DNA from 2 places in the Micromonospora sp. NPDC049151 genome. Region 2 is predicted to be linked to the other one. Evidence: riboswitches for the same ligand, from Rfam matches in the RefSeq annotation. Region 2 holds a riboswitch; the other holds the start of a gene.

Region 1 (4,304 bases), on a different contig from region 2:
CACGTACGCCGACCGGCAGCGTGCCGCCCGCGCGGCGGCCCGGGAGCGTCCGGCCGACTACCGCGACTACGCGCACGTGGTGGTGGACGAGTCGCAGGACGTCTCGCCGATGCAGTGGCGGATGGTCGGGCGGCGCGGGCGGCTGGCGTCCTGGACGGTGGTCGGCGATCCGGCGCAGACCGCCTGGACCGGCGACCCGCAGGAGCTGGACCGCGCCCGGGACCAGGCGCTGGGCCGACGCAAGCGGCACCGCTACGAGCTGACCACCAACTACCGCAACTCGGCGGAGATCTTCGCGGTGGCGGCGGCGGAGATCCGCCGGCTCTACCCGGACCTGCCGCTGCCCGACGCGGTGCGGTCCACCGGCGTGCCGCCGGTCGAGCGCACGGTGCCCGCCGCCGACCTGCCGGCGGCCACCGTCGAGGCGGCCGAGGCGCTGCTCGCGCAGGTGGAGGGCACCGTTGGTGTGATCACGCCGGTGCCACGCCGGGACGAGGTGGCCGGCTGGCTGGGCGCGCTCGGCGCGAGCCGGCTCCAGGTGGTCACCAGCCTCCAGGCGAAGGGCATGGAGTACGACGGCGTGGTGCTGGTGGCGCCGAGTGAGATCCGGGCCGACCCCGGTTCGGGGGTACGCACGCTCTACGTGGCGCTGTCCCGGGCGACCCAGCGCCTCACCACGCTCGACCCGCTCTGAGGGACACCCGTCCGCGCCCCTGACGTCACCCACAGTTCAGTTGCATACATAGCGATGTGAACATACATTGGGCCTGGCCGGTACGGGGCAGGAAGGGTGTTGGCGTGGGCGCAGGTCATGACCACAGCGGCGCGGTGGCCAACGCGGCACACCGCCACCGGGGCCGCCTCTGGGCCGCCTTCGCGCTGCTCGCCGTCCTGATGGTGGTCGAGGCGGTGGCCGCCTTCACCACCGGCTCGCTCGCGCTGCTCTCCGACGCCGGGCACATGTTCACCGACGTCCTCGGCATCGGCATGGCACTGGCCGCGATCACCGCCGCCCGCCGCGCCGGCACCGACCCGCAGCGCACGTTCGGGCTCTACCGGCTGGAGGTGCTCGCCGCCCTGGCCAACGCCGTGCTGCTCGGCGCCGTCGCGCTCTACGTCCTGGTCGAGGCGGTACGCCGGTTCGGCGAGCCGCCGGAGGTGCTGGCCGGCCCGATGCTCGTGGTGGCGGTGCTCGGCCTGCTCGCCAACATCGTCGCGTTCGCGCTGCTGCGCGCCGGGGCGAAGGAGAGCATCAACCTGCGCGGGGCGTACCTGGAGGTGCTCGGCGATCTGCTCGGCTCGCTCGGCGTGATCGCCGCCGCGCTGGTCATCGCCGCGACCGACTGGTGGTGGGCCGATCCGCTGGTAGCCGTCGGGATCGGCCTGTTCATCCTGCCGCGCACCTGGCGGCTCGGCCGGGCCGCGCTGCGCATCCTGGTGCAGGCCGCGCCGGAGCACCTCCAGGTGACCGCCGTGCACGACCGGCTGGCCGCCGTACCCGGCGTGGCCGAGGTGCACGACCTGCACGTGTGGACGCTCACCTCGGGCATGGAGGTGGCCTCGGCGCACCTGACCACCGACCCGGGCGTGGACCCGGGGCAGGTGCTGGCCGCCGCGCGGGCCGCCCTGCACGAGGACTTCTCCATCGATCACGCCACGTTGCAGGTCGAACCCGGAGCGTCGGCCGGCGTGTGCGGGAAGACCGAGTGGTGATTAGGGCAGACTTAAATCACTGTGGCTGTTGTAGTCTTATGCCGGTTTTGCCCCACCTAGTGGCGTTGCTCCACCGAGCCACGCCCGGGCAGCGCCGGTAGTGTCGGTCGCGGCCGCACCCGCGGACGCCACCGGCCCCGGTGGGGCGGCCGTCGCCTAATCGTCCGCAGGGACGAGCCGGGGAACCACGTACGTGGGGTGCATCCGCGTCAGCGGTAGGGATCTTCCGTCCCGAACCCGTCAGCTAACCCGGTCGGCGTTGACGGAAGGACGTGTGAATGCCCCACGTGGCACCTGTACGACGGACAGCCGCCCGGTTGGCGGCCCTGCTCGTCGCGACGCTGGCCCTCGGCGTCGCGACTGTTCCGGTCTCCCCCGCCTCGGCGGGGCCGGCGACCGGCCTGCTCGCCGCCGCGCCCGGCGGCGACGACGAGGGCGGCACGCCCGAACTGCGTGCCCAGCTCGACGCCGCCAGCAAGGGCTGGCTGGAGGCCAAGGCCGCGCTGAACCGGTCGGTGAGCCGCCAGAAGCAACTGAACGAACAGCTCAAGACGGTCGGCGCCGAGCTGGCCGTACGCGACGCCAAGGTCGGCGAGATCGCCGCCGTGGCGTACCGCAACGGCCGCCTGGGCACCGCCGGGGTGCTGCTGGGCAGCAGCAGCCCGGAGGGCTTCATGGACCGGGCCGCCGCGCTGGAACAGGTCGCCGCGCACGAGGACCGTACGCTGCGCGACCTGATCGCCACCCGGGACCAGGCCACCCGCACCCGCGCCCAGCTCGACGGCGAGATCCGCGAGCAGCGCAAGCAGGTGACGGTGATGGCCAAGCGCAAGGAGCAGGCCGAGCGCGCCCTGGAGGTGGCGAACGACCGCGCCACGCGCAGCAGCAGCGGCGGCAGCGTCCAGGGCACCTCCACCAAGAACGCGAAGCCGGCGCCGCGCAACTCGGACGGCTCCTGGCCCCCGGAGTCGTGCAGCGTCAACGACCCGACCCCGGCCAACGGCTGCATCACCCCGCGCACGCTGCACGCGCTGCAACAGGCGAAGGCGGCCGGCTTCACCAGGTACGTCTCGTGCCACCGGCCCAGCGGCTCGGGCGAGCACCCGAAGGGGCGGGCCTGCGACTTCGCCGCGCAGAAGAACGGCTTCGGCGGCGTGGCCTCCGGCGGCGACCGGACGTACGGCAACAACCTGGCCGCGTACTTCGTGCGCAACGCCGACCCGCTCGCCGTGCTCTACGTGATCTGGTTCAAGCAGATCTGGCTGCCCAGCAGCGGGTGGAAGTCGTACAGCGGGGGCAACGGCGACCCGTCCAGCGACCACACCAACCACGTGCACCTGTCGGTGTACTGAGCGCCCGGAAGGGGCCGGCCGGATCAGGCCGGCCGGCCCTCCAGGGTCGCTCCGAGACGCGCCGCCAGGCCCAGGTGAGCCGCCCGGGCCTGGCGGAACGCGTACCCGAACAGCGGTGCCGGCGCGGTGAGCGTGATCTCCACCTCGACGCGTACCGTGCCGTCGTCCTCGTCGCGCAGCCGGGTGTGGTTGCGTACGGTCGTCGCCGGCTGCTGCCGGGCGACGGTGACCACCTCGTCCTCGCTCGCGATCAGCACGTCCGCCTGGTAGGTCACCGGGAAGTGCAGCGGGCCGAGTTGCAGCCGGTCGGTGATCGCGTAGCTGGCCAGCGCGCCGGGCCGGGCCGGCAGCTTCCGGACCCGGACGATCAGCGGATGCAGCTCACCCTGGCGACTCAGGTCGCCTAGCAGGGCCACCGCTTCGGCCCGGCTGCACCGGGCCTGCACGGTGTAGCTGAAGCTGTCGCTGCTCTGCAAGCGGGCCCCCTCGCCGTCGTGCGTCGCGACGATCGTCCCGTACCGACGCCGGACTGGCAACGGGTAGAAGGTCCCCTGGCCGCAGGGGGTGCGAACGGCGCTCAGGCGCCGGGCAGCACCTCGGGGGTGTCGTCGGCGAACCACGGCTCGGGCGCGCCGAAGAGGCCGAGCAGGCCGGTCACCCAGAGCTGCCGGTGCACGAACCGGCTCGGCTCGGTGACCACGAGCTTGACGCCGCTGACCTCGCAGGTCTGGAAGCCGGCGACCATGGCGCTGATGCCGACCGAGTCGATGAACGTGACAAGCCGCATGTTCAGCTCGATCCGCGCGGGGCGGGCCTTCGCGAGCACCTCGGCGATCGCTTCCCGCACCTCGTACGCGGTGTCGACGTCGATCTCCCCACGGGGCGCGATCTCGACGACACCACCCGGCCGCACCGACTTCACGATCGACAGGCTCACGCGAGCACCTCCACTCGCCCATGACGGGCGCCTCATCAGTACGCGGGCCGCGACCGAGAGTATTCCTCCCACGCCCCGGTCGCCACCCCCCGGGATGAGCAATTCGCGAACTGGGCACACCTGGGCGTACCCAATCCGGACCACCGGGTTCCAGTTTCCCCCTGTGGCGGGCCACGGCCAACCGTGCGACCGGGCGGGCCCGCCGATCCCGCGGACCAGGGTAGCTGGCGCACGCACGTCCCGTCCGCACCCGTCCCGGCGCGTTCGGGTGCTTCGTCCCGTTCACCGGCCGCACCCGCCAT
Region 2 (4,304 bases):
GCCTCGGCCGGGTGCCGGAAGCGGCCCTTCGGGTTGATCGTGTACTCGTTGCGCCGTCCCACCCGCGTACGCCGCAGGTAACCCCCGGCCTCCAGGTCGGCGACGATGGCCTGGGCCGCCCGCTCGGTCACGCCCACCTCGTCGGCGACGTCACGCAGCCGGGCGGTGGGGTTGCGTGCGATAGCCAGCAGTACGTGGCCGTGGTTGGTGAGGAAGGTCCAGTTACGGCGGCTCCCGTCCTCAACTGGTGTGGTCGCCATGGTGGTCATGCTATGGCCACCGCCGCCACCTGCCGAATCGGCGCGGTCCGGAGGCGGGCGGCGACGGAAAGTATGAAATGCGTATCACGAATCTTGACGGCTCCCGAGGGGCGTGTGAACGTTGGTCGCGAGGCCGTCCGGCCTGGTAGTTCCCTGGTAGACGAGGTGAGCGACATGACGCCGAGGACCCCGGAGCAGGCACTTGCCGAACTGCGTGCCGGTAATCACCGGTTCGTCACCGGCGTCCCCCAGCATCCGAATCAGGACGCCGGCCATCGGGCGGCTGTCGCCGACGGCCAGCACCCGTTCGCGGTGATCGTCGGCTGCTCCGACTCGCGGCTCGCCGCCGAGATCATCTTCGATCGCGGCCTCGGTGACCTCTTCGTGGTGCGTACCGCCGGGCACACCGCCGGGCCGGAGGTGCTCGGCAGCGTCGAGTACGCCGTCACCGTGCTGGGCACTCCGCTCGTGGTGGTGCTCGGGCACGACTCGTGCGGCGCGGTCCAGGCCGCCCGCGAGGGGGTCCGGACCGGCGCCGCCCCGGCCGGGCACCTGGGCGCGGTGGTGGACGCGGTCTCGCCCAGCCTGCTGCGCGCCGCCCGCCAGGGCGTCGAGGACCTCGACGGCATCATCGACGTGCACATCGCGCAGACCGTGGAGACGCTGCTGGCCCGGTCCGGCGTGCTGGCCGAGCGGGTGGCGGCGGGGCGGTGCACGGTGGTCGGCATGTCGTACCGGCTCGCCGGCGGCGAGGTGCGGACCGTGGCGCAGGCCCCGGCCCCGCTGCCCGCCCCGGCGGCGCCCGCAGACCCGGCGCTGGCGAGCTGATCCACGGGGAAGACGAAAGGGGCCGCCCGAGGGCGGCCCCTTCTTCGTGGTGTCCGGCGTCAGAGCAGCGACATGTGGACGTGGTCGGTGTGGTTCGACGGCCCGCTGTAGGAGCGCCAGCCGGTGGCCGGGAACCAGATCTGCCGGTTCCAGATGACGTAGTAGATGCCCAGCCGGTCGGCGTTGCGGATGAGGAAGGCGGCCACCTCGTTGCCGTACCTGCGGGTGTCGTTGTTGTGCCAGGGTGCGAAGCCGCTGTTCTGCAGCGACCAGTCGCACGCCTTGCCCTTGGGGTGCTCCCACGGCCCGCCGGACCGGTAGCAGCCCACGAAGCGCTTGAAGCCCGCGCGCCGGACCTCCTTGTACGCGTGCAGCGTGCGCGGCGTGACGCAGCCCGAGGTGGTCGGGTCGTCCTCGCTGCACGACTCGGCCTTCCACCCGCCGTCGGCGGTGCGGCCGGGGGCGATCTTGGCGACCGGTGAGGTGGCGGAGACCAGTCCGCCGGTGAAGCCGAGGCCGCCGACGAGCTTCAGCGCGCGCTCGGCCTGCACCTTCTCGCGCTCCATCGCGTTCTTCTGCTTCTCCTGCTCGCGGACCTCGGCGTCCATCGCGATCTTGGCCTGCTCGGCGCGGGTCTTGACCGCGTTGATGGCGGCCAGGCGCTGCGCGTTGAGGAGGTTCAGCTCGTCCAGGGCGTTGACCCGGCGGACGAACGAGTCGGGGGAGTTGCTCTCCAGCAGCATCGCCATCGCGCCCATCCGGCCGGTCCGGTAGGACTGGGCGGCGAGCTGGTTGACCTGCGGGCTGAGCGCGTCGAGTTCGGCCTGTGCCGTCTTCACCTCGGCCGCCAGCCGCCGCTGGCGGTCCTGCGACTTGGCGAGCTTCGCCTTGGCCTGGAGGAAGTTCCGGTTGGCGGAGTCGATCGCCTCGGTGATGAGCGGCGGTTCGCCGTCCTCCTCGTGGCCCGAGGGGTTGCCGGGTGCCGCCGCGGCGGGGGCCGCGGTCGCCGGCGTCGGCCCGGCCAGCACGGCCAGTGAGGCCAGCACGGCCACCACGGGTGTCAGCCAGCGGCGCAGGGGTGCCGTCACAGTGTTCCCTTCCGTCGGCCGCCGACCGGGTTAGCTGACGGGTTCGGGACGGAAGTGGCCCCTACCGCTGTCGCGGATTCACCCCATGTACCTGGTTCCCCGGCTCGCCCGTGGGCGATTGGGCGGCGGCACCGCTGGCGCCGGTGCGCGCCTTCGGCGGTGACCGGCAGCGAGGTTACCCGACAGCACTCGTGAGGATCTACGTCCGGAAGCCGACCAATAGCGAGATTTCGCCGTGGCGCACCGTGACCAGCGTCGCGTTTGAAATCGATGGTCACGCTGCGGAGTCTCACCATGCGGCCTCCGTACTCCTTCCGCCGCCGAGCGCCTCCAGCGCGTCGTCCCGTCCGGCCGGCGGCCGGGGCGCGGGCGGCGCCGGCTCCGCGCCGCGCGGGCGCCGCCCGGCGGTGGTCACGATCGCGGCCAGGCCGGTGGTCAGCGGTACGGCGGCGATCAGGCCGAGCGTGGCCACCGCGCTGCGGACGATCTCCTGGGCGAGGAACTCGCTGGTGAGGATCTCGCTGACCGGGCGGGAGTCGGCGACCAGCAGGAGCAGCAGCGGCAGCGAGGCGCCCGCGTACGCCAGCACGATGGTGTTGACGGTGGACGCGATGTGGGCCCGGCCGACCCGGGTCGCCGCGCGGTAGAGCTGCCGCCGGGACAGCCCGGGGTTGGCGTGCGCCAGTTCGGTGACGGTGGCCGCCTGGGTGACCGTGACGTCGTCCAGCACGCCCAGCGAGCCGATGATGATGCCGGCCAGCAGCAGGCCGTGCAGGTCCACGTCGGCCTGGAACATGGACAGCGTGGTGGCGTCCTCGCTGCCGAAGCCGGTCAGGTGGGTGGCGGACGTGGCGAGCAGGCCGAGCACGCCGGTGATCACCAGGCTGCCCAGCGTGCCGAGCACCGCCACCGACGTCTGCGCGGTGATCCCGTGGGTCAGGTAGAGCACCACGAACATGATCAACGCGGCGCCGACGATCGCCACCAGCAGCGGGGGCTGGCCGGCGCCGATGCCCGGCAGCACGAAGCCGAGCAGGATGGCGAAGCTGGCCGCCAGGCCGGCGAGCGCGGCCAGCCCGCGCCAGCGGCCGAACGCCACGATCGCGGCGGCGAACAGCACCATCAGCCAGATCAGCGGTGTGCCGCGCTGGTGCTCGGCGATGTTGTAGGACTTCACCGCCGGGTCGGCCGGGTCGGTCAGCTCGACCAGGACCACCTCGTCGCCGACCGCGACCCGGGGCGCGCCGGGCCCGGCCGGGATCGGCGTCTCGACCTGGCGGCCCGCGTCCGGACCCTGCTCGGCGGTCACCGTCACGGTGCCGCAGGGGCCGCCCCCGCCGTCCGGGGCCTCCGGGGTCGGCGGGCAGGGCTCGGTGACCACCCGGGTCACCGTGCCGTGGTAGCGGGGGACGTCCGCGCCGCCCACCGGCTCCCGGTCCTGCCGGGGCCAGAGGACCAGCGCCGCGATCACGGTGAGTGCGAACAGCGGCACCACCACTGCGACGAGCAGCCGGCGTACGCCCGGCGGCGCGGCGGGTGCGGGGCGGGTGTGGTCGGCACCCATGGCGTCTCCCAACGGTCGGGGCGACGCCTGGTCCGCCGGACCGGTCTGGTCACCCGGGCGGCGCGGACGTGTCGACCACGTCCGGGTCGTCGCCCGGCCATGGTAGGCAGCCTGACCTCACCGGGACCGGTGACGCTCGCCTCGCGTGATCAGGTCAGACCGGCCCGGCGTCGCCGGTACTCGTCCTCGTCGATCTCGCCGCGCGCGTACCGCTCGTCCAGGATGCGCCGGGCCGTCGTCGGGCCCAGGTACTGGGGGCCGGTCCACCGCACGGCCGCCCAGACGAGCCCCGCCAGCACCGCGAGCACCAGCAGGGACCAGATCCACATCCAGCCCATCATCGGGCTCTGCCACATCATCGGGCCGCCCTCCGTCCGTCGCCGCGGGTCCGCCGGGGTCGGCCTGCCCGCCACTTCGACGGTACGACCGGCCCGACGCGTCGGCGCGGGTCGATGTGCCTGGTTCCGGGGGCCGGAGGTCCCCGCTCAGCCGCGCTTCATCAGGCGGCCGACGGCGGCCATCATCTCGGTCGCCATCTCGTCGGCCCGGCCCTCGGCGGCGCCC

Evidence for each region. A riboswitch is a leader RNA that binds a small molecule or an ion and turns the genes downstream of it on or off. The one in region 2 is predicted to bind cyclic di-AMP.
Region 1: linked by a shared signal. The riboswitch ahead of AB0B20_RS13175 (hypothetical protein) and the one ahead of AB0B20_RS10965 (hypothetical protein) in region 2 are both predicted to bind cyclic di-AMP.

Annotation. Positions count from the first base shown of each region.
Region 1 is NZ_JBEZDP010000009.1:95,964-100,267, forward strand. It holds gene AB0B20_RS13165 (AAA family ATPase) at 1-694, shown strand, start outside; gene AB0B20_RS13170 (cation diffusion facilitator family transporter) at 799-1,713, shown strand; cyclic di-AMP (ydaO/yuaA leader) riboswitch at 1,857-1,987, shown strand; gene AB0B20_RS13175 (hypothetical protein) at 1,992-3,065, shown strand; gene AB0B20_RS13180 (SRPBCC family protein) at 3,089-3,541, opposite strand; gene AB0B20_RS13185 (STAS domain-containing protein) at 3,643-4,002, opposite strand.
Region 2 is NZ_JBEZDP010000007.1:119,053-123,356, forward strand. It holds gene AB0B20_RS10955 (MarR family winged helix-turn-helix transcriptional regulator) at 1-269, opposite strand, end outside; gene AB0B20_RS10960 (carbonic anhydrase) at 435-1,088, shown strand; gene AB0B20_RS10965 (hypothetical protein) at 1,148-2,176, opposite strand; cyclic di-AMP (ydaO/yuaA leader) riboswitch at 2,180-2,311, opposite strand; gene AB0B20_RS10970 (YibE/F family protein) at 2,466-3,740, opposite strand; gene AB0B20_RS10975 (SHOCT domain-containing protein) at 3,890-4,099, opposite strand; gene AB0B20_RS10980 (metal-sensitive transcriptional regulator) at 4,226-4,304, opposite strand, start outside.